One region of the Alishewanella sp. HH-ZS genome, then DNA from elsewhere that is predicted to be linked to it. Evidence: predicted binding sites of a transcription regulator. Region 1 holds the regulator's gene; each other region holds the start of a gene.
The links. Region 1 encodes sigma-54, which starts transcription at its own class of promoters, with help from an activator protein. Its sites were predicted from a motif close to GTTGGCACGNNNNTNGNNT; they were not measured.
Positions count from the first base shown of each region.

Region 2: the regulator sigma-54 is predicted to act here: its motif matches at 1,871-1,889, upstream of A9165_RS08340 (DUF3192 domain-containing protein).
Region 3: the regulator sigma-54 is predicted to act here: its motif matches at 3,929-3,947, upstream of A9165_RS02660 (flagellar hook-length control protein FliK).

Region 1 covers NZ_LZEJ01000014.1:37,332-43,969, reverse strand. Annotated here, with positions in the region: gene lptB (LPS export ABC transporter ATP-binding protein) at 1-56, shown strand, start outside; gene A9165_RS07500 (RNA polymerase factor sigma-54) at 172-1,689, shown strand; gene hpf (ribosome hibernation promoting factor) at 1,715-2,002, shown strand; gene ptsN (PTS IIA-like nitrogen regulatory protein PtsN) at 2,005-2,478, shown strand; gene rapZ (RNase adapter RapZ) at 2,475-3,332, shown strand; gene A9165_RS07480 (HPr family phosphocarrier protein) at 3,322-3,600, shown strand; gene A9165_RS07475 (proton-conducting transporter membrane subunit) at 3,776-5,752, shown strand; partial or broken gene A9165_RS16575 (Na+/H+ antiporter subunit E) at 5,639-5,923, opposite strand; gene A9165_RS07470 (monovalent cation/H+ antiporter subunit D) at 5,920-6,638, opposite strand, start outside.
Region 2 covers NZ_LZEJ01000016.1:70,991-77,628, reverse strand. Annotated here, with positions in the region: gene queF (NADPH-dependent 7-cyano-7-deazaguanine reductase QueF) at 1-79, opposite strand, end outside; gene syd (SecY-interacting protein) at 168-725, shown strand; gene A9165_RS08350 (DUF2310 family Zn-ribbon-containing protein) at 704-1,486, opposite strand; gene A9165_RS08345 (hypothetical protein) at 1,473-1,781, opposite strand; gene A9165_RS08340 (DUF3192 domain-containing protein) at 1,946-2,320, shown strand; gene A9165_RS08335 (DUF2789 domain-containing protein) at 2,362-2,589, opposite strand; gene A9165_RS08330 (GNAT family N-acetyltransferase) at 2,714-3,358, shown strand; gene A9165_RS08325 (DUF962 domain-containing protein) at 3,369-3,713, shown strand; gene A9165_RS08320 (DUF3301 domain-containing protein) at 3,728-4,030, opposite strand; gene A9165_RS08315 (YqcC family protein) at 4,162-4,482, shown strand; gene truC (tRNA pseudouridine(65) synthase TruC) at 4,464-5,264, shown strand; gene A9165_RS08305 (flavodoxin domain-containing protein) at 5,271-5,711, shown strand; gene cysZ (sulfate transporter CysZ) at 5,733-6,491, opposite strand; gene A9165_RS08295 (hypothetical protein) at 6,629-6,638, shown strand, end outside.
Region 3 covers NZ_LZEJ01000004.1:52,244-58,881, forward strand. Annotated here, with positions in the region: gene fliN (flagellar motor switch protein FliN) at 1-156, opposite strand, end outside; gene fliM (flagellar motor switch protein FliM) at 162-1,247, opposite strand; gene fliL (flagellar basal body-associated protein FliL) at 1,263-1,778, opposite strand; gene A9165_RS02660 (flagellar hook-length control protein FliK) at 1,869-3,794, opposite strand; gene fliJ (flagellar export protein FliJ) at 4,330-4,782, opposite strand; gene fliI (flagellar protein export ATPase FliI) at 4,779-6,122, opposite strand; gene fliH (flagellar assembly protein FliH) at 6,157-6,638, opposite strand, start outside.

The DNA.
Region 1 (6,638 bases):
TGTTAGCGAATCAACAGGTCCGCGATGTATACCTGGGTGAGCAATTCAGGCTATAGTAGGGCAATCAGCGTCAAGTCCTCCACCCGCTGACACGGAAGGCGCAATCAGGCGGCACAGACCGCAGCCACTTCCAGGATGGAGGGGATATACTCAGGAGAGAATCAGACTTACATGAAGCCGTCTTTACAACTTCGCCTTGGCCAACAGCTAACAATGACGCCGCAGCTGCAGCAAGCGATCCGCTTATTGCAGCTTTCCACCATTGAGCTGCAGCAGGAAATTCAGGAAGCGCTGGATGCCAACCCCTTGCTTGAGCCCGACGACGACTTCGAACCGGGCACGCCCGAGACCGACCTGAGCCTGTCGAATATCAACCGTGAAGAAAGCAGCGGGTCAACGTCTGACAGTGAAGACTACCAGGCTGGTAATGACGATTATCCGGAATTTAATGACGTTAGTGAGCGCGATACCAGCGAGGCAATGGCCGAGCAGAATATCCAGGAGGACTTACCACTGGACAATAACTGGGACGATTTAGTCAGTGCCGCCCCGGTCAGCAATGGCGCCCTGCCAGACGAGGATCTGGTATATCAGGGCGAAACCACTGAAACCTTGCAGGATTATTTGCGTTGGCAAATGGACCTTACCCCTTTTTCTGAGACAGACCGCGCCATTGCCGAAGTCATTATTGAAGCCGTCGATGAAGCCGGTTTACTGACCATAGATGTGGAAGATATCTTAGCCTCACTGCAGCTGCCGGATGTCGAAGCCGATGAAGTCGAGGCTGTATTAAAACGGATCCAATTGTTTGACCCTGTCGGTGTGGCGGCCCGCTCAGTGAAAGAGTGCTTGCTGATCCAGCTACGGCAGTTTGATCCTGCCACCCCCTATTTAAATGATGCAAAACAAATAATCAGCGAATATACCGACTTTTTAGCTAACCGGGACTTTCGTTCTTTGATGCGGGTGACTAAACTCAAAGAAGATGAGTTAAAAGAAGTGATGCGCCTGATCCACAGCCTGAACCCGCGCCCCGGCGCCGATGTGATCAGGCAGGAACAGCAATATGTGATTCCTGATGTAGTGGTTACCAAGGTTAAAGGTCGTTGGCAGGTGGAGCTGAATCCGGATGCCATGCCCAAAGTGAAAATCAACCAGCAGTATGCTGCGCTGTCCAGAACGGTCAGAAGCAGTACCGACAGCCAGTTTATCCGCTCACATCTGCAGGAGGCGAAATGGTTTTTGAAAAGTCTGGAAAGCCGCAACGAAACCTTGCTAAAGGTCGCCAACTGTATCGTGCAACAGCAACAAGCCTTTTTTGAGCATGGCGAAGAGGCCATGAAACCCATGGTATTAAATGATGTGGCAGAAATGGTAAGTATGCATGAGTCAACAATTTCCCGGGTTACTACCCAAAAGTATATGCATACGCCGCGCGGAATTTTTGAACTTAAATTCTTCTTCTCCAGTCATGTTAGTACAGAGAGTGGTGGTGAATGTTCATCTACCGCCATCCGTGCCTTTATTAAGAAATTGGTGGCAGCAGAGAACCCGGCTAAGCCACTGAGTGACAGTAAGATGGCAGAAATCTTATCCGAACAGGGGATCAATGTCGCAAGGCGTACCATCGCCAAGTACCGTGAATCGCTGTTTATTGCGCCATCTAATCAACGAAAGACCTTGCTGTAAGTGTCTTAACAAGAAGGAAGAGTCTATGCAAATCAACTTAACTGGCCGTCATGTAGAAATTACCGACTCTCTGAGAGAATATGTAGACAGTAAATTTTCCAAGCTGGAGCGTCATTTCGAGAATATCAATAACGTGCATGTTATTCTGAACGTGGAAAAACTGAAGCAAATCGCTGAAGCCAAAGTACATTTGAACGGCGGTGAAGTTTTTGCTGTGTCAGAGGATGAAAATATGTATGCTGCAATTGACCAGTTAATTGATAAACTGGACCGGCAAGTGATTAAACACAAAGAAAAGTTGTCGCGACACTAACCATGATAAATTTAAGCGCTATGCTGGAGAAGAACTGCACCAAGAGTGCAGTTCTTTTTAACAGCAAAAAACGGATCCTCGAATATATTGCCGAGCTGGCTCATCAACAGCTGCCAGAGATGTCTGAGTACAGCATTCTGGAAGCCCTGATGACCCGGGAAAAGCTGGGTTCAACCGGTATTGGTGGTGGTATTGCCATTCCCCATGGCAAGCTCGACTGCGTCACCTCACCGATCCTGATATTTGTGGTAAGCCAGGATCCGATCCCCTTTGACGCTATCGATAACCAGGGCGTCGATATTTTTTGTGCCATCCTGATCCCGAAAGATCAGTGTCAGGCTCACTTAACTACACTTTCTGGTATTGCAAAACTGCTGACCCAAAAAGATCTGACCAAAAAGATCCGACATGCCAGTTCTGATCAGGAGCTGTATCAGTTATTAATGGACTATAGCCAACAAACGGGTGAAAAATGAAACTGCTGGTAGTCAGTGGCCGCTCAGGTTCAGGAAAATCGGTGGCGCTGAGAGTAATGGAAGATTTGGGCTACTACTGCGTCGACAATATTCCGGTTAATTTATTACCGACTCTCGCTAATGCGGTGATGGGTCAGTATGAGCGGGTTGCCGTCAGTATTGACGTACGTAATCTGCCGAATGAACCGGAAGAGCTGGCGGAGATCCTGTCTTACCTGCCGCGTAAGCTGGAACTGACTATCCTGTATCTGGATGCGGACCACACTACCCTGATTAAACGCTTTAGCGAAACCCGGCGTTTACATCCGCTATCTCACCAGGCGATGTCACTGGATGAAGCGATCTCCCGCGAACAGCAACTGTTAGATCCTATTGCCAGCCGCGCCGATCTCTATATTGATACCACTGACCTTAACGTACACCAACTGGCAGAAGTATTGCGTGAACGGATCCTTGGCCAGAAAACCGGTCGCCTGGTGATCCTGTTTGAGTCCTTTGGCTTTAAATATGGCATTCCCAAGGATGCCGACTTTGTGTTTGATGCCCGTTTTCTGCCCAATCCGCACTGGGAACCAGAGTTAAAGCCCCTGACGGGTCTGGATCAGCCAGTAAAGGACTATCTGGCGGCAGAAGCCATAGTAGGTAAATATATCTGGCAAATTAACAGCTTTATCAGCAGTTGGTTACCGCATCTGGAGCGTAATAGCCGCAGCTACCTGACAATCGCTATCGGTTGCACCGGTGGCCAACACCGTTCGGTTTATATCGCGGAAAGTCTGGCGGAAAGCTATCGCAGTCAACGTGATGATGTGCAAATCCGGCACCGGGAGTTAAAACGTCATCATGGCCGCTAAACTCAGTCAACAGGTTACCATCATCAATCAGCTGGGGTTACATGCCAGGGCTGCCACTAAGTTGGTACAACTGTGCCAGAAATTTTCGGCTAAGGTTGAACTGGTGCAGGATGACGGTAAAACGGCCGATGCCGGTAGTGTGCTGGCACTGCTGATGCTGGCCAGTAGCAAGGGCAAAACCCTGACTGTTACCACTGAAGGGCCTGATGCTGCAGCAGCGCTAGAGGCGATAGTGGCGTTAATAGACGCCGGCTTTGACGAGCTCTGAACCGGCGATTTCGGCCGGTTTTTCTTTATTCCCCCCCCTAAATCTGCTATCTTTACTGCCTTGTTCAGTTTTTTTAATTGAAAATTAGTAGCTTGAACTACTCTTAAACAGCAATCCGCGCCACGCTGGGGTGCGTATCAACCGCAATTTCAGGCTATCTAAACAGGAGTAGCTTATGTTATATGTGGTCCTCTCGATCTTTTTGCTCGCCTGTATCGCGCCACATCTGTATCGACTGCTCGGTAAACATACTGGTCTGGTGCTAGCGTTGTTACCCGCTACGCTATTTATCTATTTCGCCAGCCAACTCAGTGCCGTCAGTCAGGGGCAGCCGCTGCTGCAAAGCTGGCCATGGTTTCCGGGGCTGGGTATTCAGCTCAGCTTTATGCTGGATGGCTTGTCGTTACTCTTTGCCTTACTGATCACCGGTATCGGCACCTTTATCCTCTGCTATGCCGGCCAATATCTGCAAGGGCATCCGGCACTGGGGCGCTTTTTTTTATTCTTGCTCAGCTTTATGGGCGCCATGCTCGGCCTGGTATTATCCGATAATCTGATCACCTTATTTGTGTTCTGGGAACTGACCACCGTCAGCTCCTTTATGCTGATCGGCTTTAATCACGAAGATAGCGAGTCACGCCAAAAAGCCCATCAGGGGTTGATGGTAACAGTGCTGGGTGGTTTGGCGCTGATGACAGGGCTGATTATGCTGGGTATGGCCGCGGGCAGCTATCAACTGAGTGATGTGCTGCAACAGGATTTGACCGGTCACAGCCTCTATCTACCGATGCTGATCCTGATCCTGCTGGGAGCCTTTACCAAATCAGCGCAAACACCTTTTCATTTCTGGCTACCGAATGCGATGGCAGCTCCAACACCGGTAAGTGCTTACTTACACTCTGCAACTATGGTAAAGGCCGGGGTTTATCTGCTGGCGCGCCTGCAACCCAGCCTGGGAGGCAGTGAAGTCTGGTTGCTGACCTTAAGTGCAGTGGGAGCACTCACTATGCTGACCGGTATTTTCCTGGCCAGCCGCGCCACCGGCATCAAAAAAGTGTTGGCCTATTCCACTGTGATGGCGCTGGGTACCCTCACCATGTTACTGGGGTTAGGTACCGAAAAGGCGGCGCTGGCCGCAGTCACCTTCTTATTGGCGCATGCGCTCTATAAAGGGGCACTGTTTATGATTGCTGGTATTCTCGACCATGAAGCCGGCATTAAGGACTTTGAGAAAGCATCCGGCTTACGTAAGCTGATGCCGCGCACTACCCTGGTTGCGGTAGTGGCGGCTCTGTCTCTGGCCGGAGTGATCCCGCTATTTGGTTTTGTCGGTAAAGAGCTGCTGCTGGAGGCAGTGTTAAGCGGCTCGCAGTGGCAGTTGGGACTGACCGCCGCTACGGTACTGGCGAATATCTTTGTGGTGCTGGTTGCTGCGCTGTTGGCGATTAAACCCTGGTTTGGTCAGGCGTTACCGACACCTAAGCCGGCGCATGATCCGGGCTGGCAAATGTTAGTCGGGCCCGCCGTACTCGCTACGCTTGGCTTGATTTTCGGTCTGTTACCGATGCTACCGGATCAGTACTTATTAAATGCGGCAGCAACCGCGGTCTATGGCCAACCTATTAGCGGTTATCTGGCACTGTGGCATGGCATTAACCTGCCACTGCTGCTTAGCCTTGGCAGTCTGGTGTTGGGTTTATTACTATTCCGCTTCTGGCAGCCGTGGCGCAAACTTACCGCCGTGGTGGAGACGCTGAGTAAAGCCGGGCCGGAAGCCGGCTACAACAAACTGATGGCAGCGCTGGTCAGCTTTGCCGCCTGGCAAACACGGGTGCTACAGAACGGTTATTTACGCAACTATCTGCTGACGACAATGGCGACAGTGGTACTGTTGGTCGGCTGGGCGATGCTAAGGCTGGAGCACTTTGAGCTTAACTGGCAATTTAGCGATGTCCGGGTACAGGAAGCCGTGATTTTTCTGGTCCTGCTAACCACTATTGTCAGCGCAGTGGTACTGAACTCTTTCCTTGGCGTGGTGGCGCAGCTTCTTAACCGGTCCCAGGATCAACACCGCCACCTGCGCATTAGCGGTAATAATGTCGGCAAATACCCGCAGAATATAACGCAGCGCCAGGCCCGGACGTTCAATTAACGGCTGCGGATCGCGGAAGCGGTAACAGATCCAGGGAATACCAATCGCCAATACCGTCGCAAAAAACAAATGCAGCAAGGCCAGGCTCTGATTCAGCAACAACCAAATCACAAATAACAGCAGGCTACGATAAGGTGTCGGCAACCAGCTAAAGCGGGGTGTCATTCTCATGGTAAGACTCCTGAGCCGGGAAGAATGCTTTGGATGGTACCCAGCACATCCGCCAGCTGACGGGCGGCGGCAAAGCTAAGTTCAGTCAATGGGCCGGCAAACACCATTAGCAGCAGACTGGCACTGAGTAACCATAACACGGCAAATAATTGTAACGGTTGCACCCGCTCTTCGGCTTTTTGCATACCACTCACCCGCCAGAACAGGGTACTACCGGCGCGTGACAGGCCAATCAGCACCAATAGACTGGATAACAACAAGATAGCCCACAACCAGTACTGGCCACTGACACCAAAGGCCGCCTGCAGCAGCATCACCTTGCCGATAAAGCCTGATAACGGCGGTAGGCCAGCGACAGAAATAGCACACAGCACAAAGAGCGTGCCCAACAACACCGGTTGATTCACCCGCCGCGCGGCGACCAGTCGATCCTGTGCCTTGCCACGCTGGGTCGCAATCAAATCTGCCAGCAGGAATAAGGCGCCACAGATCAAGGTCGAGTGTACGGTATAATACAGTACCGCAGCATGGGCAGCGGTATTTTGTACTGCCACCAACACCACCAGGCTGCCAACCGAAACCAGCACCAGATTGGCAACCAGCTTACGGAAATCCTGACTGGCCAGCACACCAATGGCGCCCAGCAGCATCGTCGCTAAGCCAAAGGGCCACAACCAACTGTTCGCTAACCCTTGTAGTGGGCCAGCTTGCTCGC
Region 2 (6,638 bases), on a different contig from region 1:
CAGCATCGTACTGATCAACATACTCAGTGATTTTGCCAAGACTGAGCTCGGCCAGAACATCGGTGTGGCTTTTGGTCATTTCGGATTCTTTTTCGCTAGGTTTTTCGCTATCAGGCGTTTTTCGCTACAATGGGCTGATTTTAGCATAACCAACCCCGGGAGTAGAGGTGTCTGTCGAACAAGCTTACGCAAAATTTATCGAACAAAGTCTGGCCTGGCACAGTGCTCAGGGTATTAGCATGCAAACTTGGCGCGATCCGGCTCAGGTGTCGCCCTGTGAAGTGTCGCAGCTAAATGACGAGCAGGTAAGCTGGCAACCGGTACCGCAGCAACCGGCCGCAGATTTTAGTAATGTCGAGCTGGCACTGGAGCTGGAACTGCACCCTGACATTAAAGCCTTTTACAGTAGCTGGTTTGGCGCCAATCTGGCAGCGGAGCATACCAAAGGCAAGCTGGCATTATTAATGCCCTGGCATGCCGCCGATATCGCCCGCTTACAGGAAAATATTATCGGTCATATTTTGATGAAGCGCCGTTTACGCCAGCAGGAGACGGTGTTTTTTGCGGTAACCGATGATGAAAATATTATGCTGTCGGTGCTCAATAGCAGTGGCGAAGTGTTTCAGGAAAGTGTCGGCCAGGAGGTTAAGGTAAAGCTAGCCGACAATTTGGCCGCTTTTCTGGCCGAGCTAAAGCCGCTGGCTTATTCGCCGCTGTTTGACTGACATTCCCAGGCGATATTCGACAGCAACTGACAGTTGTCACAGCGAAAATCGAAGACTCCGGCTTGCGGCGCGGCTAAACGCCAGTTACCACCACAGCCGGGGCAGCATTTATCGGCTTCAGCCTGGCAATCGGCACTACTGCCGCTATAAAGCGCATACCAAATCGGCCGCTGGTTTTGTCTGGCCAATTGTGCCGCCAACTTCCGGCCCTGGCGGTTAAGTTTGCTCTGGTATTGCTGCAGACTGTTTTCAGCGGTTTTGTGCAGCACCCGATCTTGCTGCAGCTGAATTTCGTCCAGCGCCTGAAACTGCAGCTGCCAGCGGATCAGCGCTTCATAATCGGCCGCTGCAGCTTTAAGCCAAAACAAAGGCACAGGTTGCAGTGTATCGGCGCAGCGCAGTGGCGAGCAGGTATCGGCATAGGTGGTAAAGAGCACCAGCTCAGCCGGTAGTTCTGTGACAGTTTGCTGTGACATCAGATCCTGGCCCAGCAGTTGGCATTGCGGGTAACCCAGGCCTGCTGCAGCTAATTGCTGTTCTGCGGTCTTAACGCGGGCACTGGCGTGCTGACCGCTTAGCGCATCCGCGGTTGGCAACACCAGCCGGCTGCAAAATGCTTCGCCGGTAAAGGCGGTAGGAAACTCACGCCCCAGCATCTGACCATTAAAAATCAAGGCTTCCAGATAGCGGCGAATGGCTTGCTCGGCCAGGCTGAACTCGGTATCGGCAATCAGCGTAAAGCGCAGCTCAGCCAGATACATCAGGGCGTTCCAGCAGCTGTAATAGCCGGTCGAGTTTTTGTTCTATCCGTGTCAGACGGGCGCTTAGCGGCTCTTCTGATACGACGGGTGTTGTCTCGCCGTCCTGTGCTTCGTCTGCCGGCGGCAAGCCGGGATTATTACGCCACTGCTGATAGGCGCTGAATAAATCCGGCCCTGCCAACTGTCCGGCCAGGCGGCCGCGTAACAATGCCAGATTGACGGTTTTACCCTCTTGTTGCAGTTGTCTGGCGGTGACTTGCACCAGTTGCAGCGCTTTGCTCATTCGTTTCGTCATTTTCGCTAAAATTTCGTTTAATTTAGCACTTTAGCCTGATGCTGAATAGCAGTGTTTCGTTAAGGCCATGTATTATATCGCTATTTTATTTTGGCCTTAGTTTTGCTTGGTTTGGCATTGTCGGTGCTAATAGCGCCAATACAACAATAATTCAGGAGTTTTTTATGTTTTCTGCTGCCGCCGTGCAAAAATTACTTATCGTTACTGCTGCCACCCTGGCATTATCTGGCTGTGTGGTTGCCATTGGTGATAAAACCGAAACCTCATCGGAAAGTGGCTGGCGTAAAACCCAGCAATTTAATCTGCAAACCATTAACCAACTGGCCTTGGGCGTGAGCAGTGAAGAGGTGCGCAATATGCTGGGGGCGCCGGATTTCACCGAGCTGTTTCAAAAAGATGGCCAGCAGGTGCAAGTTTTGTTTTATCGCACTCATCACCGGCACAGCGATGGTAAAACCACCAAAGACGAATGTACGCCTTTGGTGTTTAAAGATAACCGTTTAAGCGGCTGGGGTGATAAGGCTTATCAATATCTGTAAGTGGTCTGTTAGGGCGAGCTTTCTCACCGGGCGGATTTAGCTTAATGCAGTAAGGTATTAAGCTCATCGATGACGTCTGACCAATCGGAATCGGCGCGCCAGGCTTCGCGTAAAAAGCTGGCCTGAGCGCGGTTCCAGAACGGCGCATCGGCCAGCTCCATCCCGGCGCTAAGTTTATGCCGCCGCACAAACGCCTGGATCTGTTCCGGGCTGTTTTCTAAACCCAGCTGGGCAAACAGGGTGCTCAGAGTGTGTTTACTGGTATCCATGGTGCTCCTCCGTTTTGGCTTTCGCTTTAAAAAGTATAGCTGAGTTTGTGCTAATGAAATCGTGCTTGGCAAGCTCAGAGGCGACTGCTATTGTGAATAAAAAAACAACAATAAAAGGTGAGCGATGTTAGCCCAGGTCAGTCATATCGAACCCAGTCAATTAAAGGCCGCGCTATTAGGCGGTGAAGATCTTAAACTTGCCGCCTCTGTGCTGTACCAGTCTTATTACGATGATCCGCTGTTTATGGAAATCTTTCGCGCGGCAGAGCGGGAATATGAGGCACGGCTGCGCTCGGCGATCCGGGAAGAGCTCAGCACCTTTTGGCAGGCCGGGCAGCCGATTATTGGTTTGTTTCAGGGCGAACAACTGCTGGGCGTCGCCTGTGTGGTTGGCCCTGACTCCGGTATTGGCAGTAGCCGGCTTTGGCATTGGCGTCTGAAGATGTTGCTGACTGCGGGCCTACTGTCTACCCGGCAGATGCTAAATAAAGAAGAGAAAATTCATGCCGCGATGCCGGCTAAACGCTATCATATGCTGGCCTTTATTGCCGTGGTGCCAAAGTATCAGCATGCGGGTCTGGGGCATTACTTACTGGAGGCGGTTGACAGTCTGGTAGATGAAGATCCATCGTCTGCCGGCATCGGGGTTTTCGTGACCTTGCAAAAATATCAGGCGTTTTTTGCCGATGATCATTATCAACACGTCACGACACTGAGCTTTAATACCGTGCAGGGCAGTCTGATGTTCCGGTCACGGCAACAACATTAAGCGGGAGGCGATGCAGAAATTGTCAGAGCAACCATTCCAACGTTTTCAGGATTTTTACCCATTTTATCTGCGGGAGCATGCTAATCCGATCTGCCGGGCCTTGCACTATATTGGCAGTAGCCTGGTGTTACTGGTGCTGGCGTGGGTGATATTAAGCCAGCAGTGGCTCTGGCTTTGCAGCCTGCCGCTAATCGGCTATGGCTTTGCCTGGCTGGGTCATTTTGGCTTTGAACATAACAGGCCGGCTACCTTTAAGTATCCGTTTTATAGTCTGGCCGCCGATTGGGTGATGTATAAAGACTTTCTTACCGGGCAACTGGAGCGCAAACTCAAGGCCGCGCTGGCGCAGGCATAGGGTGTGGCACCGGATCAGGATGGGATCCGGTGGGGCGGCAGGTTAAAGGCTGCCAGATGCAAGCCACTTAAAACCAATTCAGCCTGATACCGGCTTTCGCCGTCAGCGCTAAAATCGACCTGATAGCAGGTGACAAAGCGCTGGCGTTGGCCGATTTTGCGAAAGCGATAGCAACTGCGACCACATTCCAGATACTGTAATTGATGCTGACGGCATAATTGGCGCGCTAACAGGATGGCGCGTTCGTCCTGTTTACGTTGCAACCAAAAGCCGTAACCGATAGTGATAACAATAAGTAAAAGTATAATACTGGTCATGAATACCTCTGTCCGGGGTAAAGCATAATGCTGGCGGTGCTGGCTTTTTACAAGGCTTTGGCTGCGACCCGGGCCGTTATTTGCTAAACTGCCAGCCCTGATTAGCCGCAGTCTGACCGCAAAAGGATGCTATGTCCCGGCAACAACTCCCGCTATTGTTACAGCAACTGGAAACTGAACTCAGAGCCGCAGCGCTATGGTCGGCCCAGCCGCCGGCGCCTTCAGCGCTGGCCAGTACCGCCCCTTTTTGCTGCGATACACTGCCTTTAGAGCAGTGGTTACAGTTTATCCTGATCCCAAGGCTTAATGCGTTGTTAGATGGCAAGCTGCCACTACCCACTAAGGTCGCGATCCTGCCGCTGGCAGAACTTGTTTATGCAGAGCGTGCTCAGCAGCTGGGCGTTTTACTCAGCGTAATCGGGGAGATTGATCAGTGTCTGAATCAAGCCTGAGTCCGGTGCCAGCCGCTGCTGAACCGCTACTGACCATTCTGTATCAGGATCAGTACCTGGTGGCGGTGGATAAGCCCAGTGGCATGCTGGTACACCGCTCTTTTATAGATAAACATGAAACCCGTTTTGTGCTGCAAAGCCTGCGCGATCAGCTGGGGTGTCATGTGTATCCGGTGCACCGGCTGGATCGTCCCACCTCAGGTGTACTGGTATTTGCGTTATCGCCGGAGATTGCCCGGTTACTTAGTCAACAAATTGAAGCCGGGCAATGGCGCAAAGGGTATCTGGCAATAGTTCGGGGTGTGGTGAAAACGGCCGGTACGCTGGATTATCCGTTAAAGGAGCAGCTGGATGCGATTGCCGATAAAAAGGCCCGTAGCGATAAAGCGGCGCAAAGTGCAGTAACCCGCTATTTACCGCTGCAGCAGGTTGAGCTGCCGTTTGCGGTGAGTCGTTATCCTACCAGCCGCTATAGTTTAGTGGCGCTGCAGCCGTTAACCGGCCGTAAGCATCAGCTGCGCCGTCATCTGGCGCATTTGCGCCATCCGATTGTCGGCGATACCAGCCATGGCGATGGCAAACACAACGCGTTTTTCCGCCAGCAATTTGATAGTGACCGCTTACTGCTTTGCGCTGTTATGTTGCAGCTGCCGCATCCGGTCAGCGGCGTAACGCTGCAGTTACAGGCTAGTCTGGCGGAGCTGGCTGCCTTGTGCCGGCAATTTGGCTGGCCGGATAACATCGCGTATTATCAACAGGTTTTTCAGCAATTTTTGGAGTAGGGTAGCATGCAAAAAATCGCCATTATGGTCGGTAGTGTGTACGGTGGCGCCGAGTATGTGGCCGAGCAGGCCGTGGAATTATTGTCAAAAAAAGGCTATCAGGCCAGGTGGTTTCAGCCCGCAGAGCTGGATGCCGTGCAGACCTTTGCGGCCGATTGCTGGTTAGTGATTACTTCGACCACCGGTCAGGGCGATATTCCGGATAATCTGTTTCCATTTTATGCCGACTGCCGCGATCGTTTTCCATTATTAACCGGCAAGCAGTTTGCGGTAATTGGTCTGGGTGACAGCAGCTATGGTGATACCTTCTGTGCTGCTGGCCGCCAGTGGTTTGAGCTGTTGACCGAACTGCAAGGCAGCCCGAAAGCCGAGATGCTGGAAATCGACGCCGGCGAAACCCTGCAGGCGGAAGATGTCGCCTTACCCTGGTTAGCCGCTAATTTCTAACCGTACTTTTAGACGTCTTTTTTAGCAGTACTTGTCCAGCTTACGATAGCTGCGCGCGCCCGGTGCCTGTAAGGCCGGGTCGTGTAGCTCGCTTAAGCGCTCACACCAGAGCGCGGTGGCGCCACAGACCGCTGCCGGCATCACCAGCAAATTCAGTACCGGCACCATACTACTGAGCGCAACCGCGCTGCCAAAAGACAGGCTCAGTAGGGGTTGCTGGCGCATATTTTTACGCAGCTCAATAAAGGCCACCTGATGGTTATCGTAGGGATAATCCAGATACTGCAGGCTATAAAACCAGGCACTGCAGAAAAACCACACTAGGGTACCAACCACCGGAATAAACCAGCACAGGATAAACAGGATCACCAGCCGTGGCAGCACATAGCAAAGCTTTTGCCATTCCCGGCTCAGTGTGCGGCCCGCCTGTTGCAGAAATTGTTGCCAGTTGTTGTGCAGTGGCTTGCCGGTAAGCAGGGCTTCGGTTTTTTCACTCAGCAGGCCATTAAAGGGCGCGGCGATAAAATTGGCCAGCATGGTAAAGCTATAGGCAAAACTTAGTAGCAGTGACATGATACCCAGCGGGATCAGCAAATATTCCAGCCAGTGTAGCCAGGCCGGCAGCGCACTTTGCACCGCCGTAATCAGTTGCCGCAACAATTGCCACAGCCAATAAAAGGCGACGCTAAACAGCACGATATTAATTAACAGTGGGATCAGCACAAAACGCTTTAAGCCTTTTTGCTTTAATAAAAGTACGCCTTTTAGAAAATAGCCCATGTTGGATCCCGATCAGTTGCTTTGCTGCCAGTATAGCGCGGCTGTCCCGCCAGTCACTTAAGCAAAAGGTAACAAGGTGTTGCCGCTTTAAGCTAAAGCAGATAGGGTAGTTGAATAACAAGCTTTGAGGATAAAGGATGTCTCGCA
Region 3 (6,638 bases), on a different contig from region 1:
GGTAACCGGAATATCCAGGATTGTATCCAGCTTGCGCCTGTCCACCTCAGAACTTTTATCATCGCTCAGCTCTTCCAGCTCAACCGCTTTAGCACCGCCTTCGGCTTCCGCCATTGCGGCTGCCCATTCATCCATGGTGTCCTGATCATTTGCCATCTTCGTTACCTTCTGTCTCGTTCGCTGATATTTAAATCAGCCTCTAATTCTAAAATATCGGCATCGTTATCCAGGCGCCTGCCGCCCTTGGTAAAGACCTGCATTTCGGATTTCGCCGACTCTGGCCGCTTAATTTTCTCGGTGATCTTCAGCGCTACATTGTCCCGTGAGCGGCCAAGCTTAGCGCGGAAGGTGGGTAAGTCCTCGATTAATACCGTGATATGCTCCGGGATCTCAACCGGGATAATGTCACCGGCTTTCAGTTCCATAATGTCACGCAAGGTCAAGTCCACGTCCAGCATCTTGGTACTGAGGTCAACTTTCACATCCATAATCTCGTCACGCAGCGCTTTTGACCAGCGTAGATCAGTATCTTCCTTATCGCTCTGCACACCCGCATCCAGCAGTTCGCGGATCGGTTCCAACATCGAATACGGCAAGGTGACATGAAAATCGCCGCCACCACCGTCCAGTTCGATATGGAAGGAGCTAATCACCACCACTTCTGTCGGGCTGACGATATTCGCCATTGCCGGGTTGACTTCAGAGTCCAGATACTCGAACGAGACATCCATTACCGGTGCCCAGGCTTCTTTGTAATCTTCAAAAATCAGTTTTAACAGCATTTGAATAATACGCCGCTCTGTTGGCGTAAATTCGCGGCCTTCAATCTTGGCGTGATAACGACCATCACCACCAAAGAAGTTATCTACCAGAATGAACACCAAACGCGCTTCCATGGTGATCAGGCCGGTACCTTTTAATGGCCGGAACCGCACCATATTTAAGCTGGTCGGTACAAACAGGGTATGAACATATTCGCCGAATTTGATCATCTGCACGCCGTTGATTGACACCTCGGCAGTGCGGCGCATCATATTAAACAAACTGATCCGCATATGACGGGCAAACCGCTCGTTTACCATTTCCAGCGTAGGCATACGACCACGAACGATACGGTCGTGGGATGAGAAGTCAAACTGCACCGTGCGCCCGCCATCGGCGCCATCGCTGCTATCTACTTCTTCTTCGACTTCATCGACGCCATGTAACAGCGCATCAATTTCATCCTGCGATAGTAAGTCAGACACTGTTATTCACTCTTGTTATTGCATCACAAAACCGGTAAACAAAACTTCTGCGACGACAGCACTGCCCACCACATCCAGCATCGCGGTTTGCAAATCGATCAGCGCTTTGTTCTTTAATTGTTCTTTCCCGGTTGACGTTATTAATTCATCAGCACTGGCGGTACTAAAGGTCGCCAGTAAAGTTCCTTCAATTAATGGGATATGCCGCATCGCCAGCGCCTGATTGGCATCGCCACGGACCATCAGTTGCACCCGGATCTGTACCAGCCGATCCCGGTTTGCCCCCGCAACATTAAACACGAAAGGTCGTGGCATCTGCACATAAAGCGCCGAGCCCTGCGCCACGGTTGGGCCAGTACCAGCCTCAGTTCCGGCTTGCTCGCCAGTGACTGGGGCGCTGCTATCATCGCCAGGTAACAGAAAAAATACCACCGCCGCCAACACTAACAGCAGGCCGGCCGCGGCGCCGATAATGATCAGTTTTTTCTTTTTTGCGCCCTGATCGACCAATTCCAGTTCATTTTCCGCCATACCACGGCTCCCTCAGCCCCACTGTAAAGATGTTATTATGCTCACCGGCCCGAAACTTTGTAAATGAAAAGTCAGACAGTTGGCTGTTGCTTAAGCATAGTAGTCAACCAAACGCTCAGAAAGCTTAACCTGAATTTGCTGGGTCGGCATTGCGTCATCGCCTGTATCAGCCAATTCTGTGCCTTGCTGCTGCCCCTGACTATTCTGACCGGTTTGCTGCCGTTCCTGCTGCTGCACCTGGCCTTCTCCCAATTGGATCCCTTGTTGCTGTAACATTTCCCGTAAGCGGGGCATTTGCTGCTCCAATAGTTCTTTTGCTGCTTGCTGCTGCACGATAAATTGCACTGATGCTTGTTCCTGCTGCAGATTTACCCGGATCTGCATCTGACCAAGCTCGGCAGGATCAAGCCGGATTTCGGCAACCTGAATATTTTGTCTGACCATTACATGCACCCGCTCACGCAGCTGCAAAGTGGCATCCTGCTGCTGCAGATTCAGTTGCTTTAATTTTGCACTTAACTCTGGAGCGCTTGGCGGAGCATCCGCTTTCTGTTGCTGTGTCAGTTGCTGCTCAAACCGGCTTTGTAATTGGGTTGCCGTTTCAGTTAAGGTGGTAGCTGGCACTGCGCTGCCGCTGTTCGCGGCTAGCACCACTTCCAGCCGGCTAATCGGCGGCAAGGCATTGTTTGCGCTGGTTTCAGCTGGCGGAATCGCTTCTGTCAGGCTGACGTTACGACCAGCACTGAGTTCGCGTGACGCTGTTTCGCTGTCAACTTTACTATGCCGCTCCGCTGTTCCCTTTGCTGCCGGCGAGGTTCCCGCAACACGGCTAACCGCAGCTTGCAGCGGCGCCGCAGACTGGCTGACAGCCTGAGGCGCTGCCGTAACAGCCAGCGCAGCGACCTCAGCTACGTCGTTAATAACAACAACCGGCTCAACCGCCGTTTTATCCACTGGCACTGTTGGATCCGCGACGGCTTTACTGCTACTCAACGGGGCTGTCTGCTGAGCCGCTTGGGACGGCAGCATCTGTTGCATCAGTTCAACAACTTCTTGCTCCGGCGCAAGCATCGCGGCAGAGGTAGTTTCCGGAGCTATCGCTGGCTGAAGTGGCGTCTGCGGCACAGCAGAAGTCGGCGTGCTGACTATCGCTTTATCAGCCTGACCGTCGGTAACGCCTGCAGCTTTGGCACTGACCACCGGCTGCATGATCGTACGTTCTAAATCAGCCGCTGCTTGCGTGACAGCGGTTCGCTCCGACTTCGCCTGAAGTTGCAGCACGGGGTCGAGGTTGGCCTGAGCCGTTTCTTGCTCAACCTCGGTGCCTGATGGCTCAGTAGCCGACGCCGCTATAGCGGGCGCAGATATTACAGGCTCTGATAATTGCTGCGCCGTGCCAACTTTAGTTGTCGGGCTGCTACTGCTCTGTTGTCTTGTGGTGTCAAACTGCTGACTGAAAATTAACTCTGCTTGCTCTGCCGGTAATAATGGCGACTCTGGTACAGGCCCGATTTGCTGTTCAATTACCTGGTGCTGCATTAACTGCTGTTGGATCGCCATAAAACGCTTTTTATCCAACTGTGCACTGGTTTGGTTTGCCTGTTCAATTAAGCCCAACCAGGAAATAGCCGCCTGCTGTGCAACCGGCTCAGGTTCAACAGGCGGTAACGAAATTTCGGACCAGACGGCAATGTCCGCATCAGACAATTCTACTGGTATTGATTCAGCAGCTGCTGCCACTGATTGCCCGGCCGGATCCGCTGCCACAACGGCTGGTACCGGTAGCGGAGTCAGCTCAGCTTCTGCAACGGGTTCAGGGGAGGCAAGCTGGCTGGGTACAGCGGCAACAGACTGCCGCTGCGGCAACTGTTGTTGTTGTTCGTCACTGAGCAAGCGGGCAAAAGTGGTTTCGCCGTTATAGCCAGCCTCCGCCGTAGTGGCAAAACCCGGCACTTCGCTAAATGCCAGCGACTCTGCCGGGTTTAACAGCATTGATATCTGCACACCTTGCGTCATAGAGATATACCTGTAATCCGTTGCTACTTGCGCCTGCGGTCAGTATTAGCTTGTGCACTGACTGACCTTGGGCTTTATTTGTTCGCCATCTTTGCGCTGCAAAAATGCTTGTCACAGTACTGCTGACAAATTACATTCAAAATTCGCGCCAGTTTTCAGTGACCCGGGGTAATGACATCGGCGCGCCAGCTCACGCTGTCGGTTTGACCCGCTGCCTCTGCTTAGGGCGTGTTGACGTTTACTGCTTGTTTTTGCAGCCGTTTGGCTGGTGTTTATACAAGGCAGAGCTTGTGATGTGTAGTTATTCTACATGAACAAGCGATAACGCAGTAGAAACGCCAGCCAAACGCTGCCCGGAGGGTTCGCGCTGGCGGCGCTTTGCTCTTTGTGGCCTGCATGGATGCAGGTCAGGGGCGAGAGCAGGACGCGGTAGCTTCACTCGTCACTTATTTAGAATGACTAAACTGCGCTCCTCGTTTCGCGATCAAAACGCCGCCAGTGCGAACAAAATCTAAGCAGCAAACGTCAACACGCCCTAGTCACTGTTTAGCAACAGCCGCTGCTGCATAAAGCGCTGCAGGGCATAATCATCTGCCAGTTTTTGTTGCTGCCGCTCCTGCGTCAGCTGTTCACGTTCAGCTGCTAACTGCAGCAATTTCTCTAATGCCTTACGTTTGGTTTGCATCTTCAACCAGCTTTGTTTGCGTTGTTCAGCTGCGTTTCGGCTTTGCTGTACCACCCGCGCTTGCTGGCTTAATGCCTCATCTAATTTGCTGATAAAGGCCAGAAACTGGTTATACTGCCTGCCGCCCAGCCCTATTGAGCCCTGCTGCTGGCTTTGTTGGATGTAGTCAGTGCGGTATTGCGCAAGCCCCTGATATTTTTGCTCGGCTTGCTGGTACATCTGTTGTGCCCGGACAAAGTTGGCCTGTAACTGTTCTTCGCGCTCTTTTTGAACTTTGATCAACAACGCTAGCTTACTGCTCATGTTCTACCCCGTTGATTCGGCGCCAGCTGGCTTAATGCACTGAGACAATCATCGTAAGGTACGACATCCTTCATCCCCTGCTGCAGGAACTGATTGATCCGCGGTAACAATTGGATCGCCAGATCCAACTGAGGATCACTACCGCGAACATAGGCGCCGATAGCGATCAGATCTTTACTTTGCTGATAGCTGGCATAGAGTTGCTTAATGCTACGCGCCAGTAACTGATGCTCTTCACTGGTAACGGCCGGCATCACCCGGCTAATTGACTTCTCAATATCGATGGCAGGAAAGTGTCCAGCGTCAGCAAGTTGTCGCGATAACACGATATGGCCATCCAGGATCGCCCGTGACGCATCGGCAATCGGATCCTGTAAATCATCGCCTTCAGATAATACCGTGTAAAAGGCCGTAATTGAGCCCTGATGGCCGGAGCCGTTACCAGCCCGCTCCACCAGTGCCGGTAATTTGGCAAACACCGAAGGAGGATAACCTTTAGTCGCGGGCGGCTCGCCCACCGCCAGAGCTATCTCACGCTGGGCCTGGGCATAGCGGGTAATTGAATCAATAAGTAATAACACATCAAGCCCTTGGTCCCGGAAGTACTCCGCAACCTGAACCGCGGTTTCACAGCCTTTTAGCCGCATCAGCGGCGAAACATCTGCCGGCGCCGCCACGACCACAGCCCGGCTTTTACCGTCTTCGCCCAGGATCTCATCGATAAACTCTTTTACCTCCCGACCACGCTCACCGACCAGCCCGACCACGATAACATCTGCGGCAGTGCCGCGGGTCATCATGCCGAGCAGTACGCTCTTTCCGACCCCAGAGCCGGCAAACAGGCCCATACGCTGGCCTTTTCCCACTGTCAGGATGGCATTGATAGTGCGGACGCCGACATCCAGCGGCTGTTTAATCGGACGCCGGTGTAAAGGGTTTATGGCTTTACCTTTGCCACTGCTAAACTGCGTCGCCGCGATGGGGCCTTTACCGTCCAGAGGTCTGCCAACACCGTCAATCACCCGCCCCAATAAGCTCATACTTAGAGGTACCCCTTTGTACTGCAGTAACGGAGTTACCCTGGCACCCGGTACCACGCCCTCGATATCCTCTTGCGGCATTAAAAACACTTTATCCTGTGCAAAGCCAACCACTTCAGCCAGCAGATCGCCACGGGCACCCTCAACTAAACACGCCTGACCAATGGCAGCGCTGCAGCCGGTGGCTTCCAGGGTCAAACCGACGACCCGCACCAAACGGCCGGACACCGCAGGCTTGCTGGATTGAATAAATTGATGTTGTTGCTGCAAAAACTGCTGCAGTTTAGCGGGTTCAGCCATCTTAGCTCACTGTCACAACGGCCGGAGGGCCTGATTAGTGTTCGTTATCGGCCTGATGCAGGAAGTGTTCCAGACTGCTGTTAATGCGTTGCGTCAAACTTCTGTCAACACTGGTTTTTTCAGCTTCGACCAGGCAACTACCGCGCTCAAGCAAGGGATCGGCCAGCAGTTGCCAGTGTTGGGCTTGTATTTGCTCGTCACTGTAATGACTACGGATAATGGCGAGATCATCAGGATGTAATTTAATCCGCATCAGTTCGGTTTTCAGTGGTAATGCGGCCGTTGCTTCCTGTATAGCCAATAGGATCACCTGCGGATTGGTCTTGACCTCGACCCCAATCACCGCCTTGGCCATTGCCAGGGCTAACTCCAGCAAGCTCTGCTCTACCTGCTGGTTCAAACCGGCCAACGGTTGTTGTAGCTGGTCCAGCAGCAAGGTCAGCTGGCCCAGTTTTTCATCAATTTCCGGTTGCACTGCCATCAGGCCTTGTTTCTTACCCTCAGCCAATCCCTGCG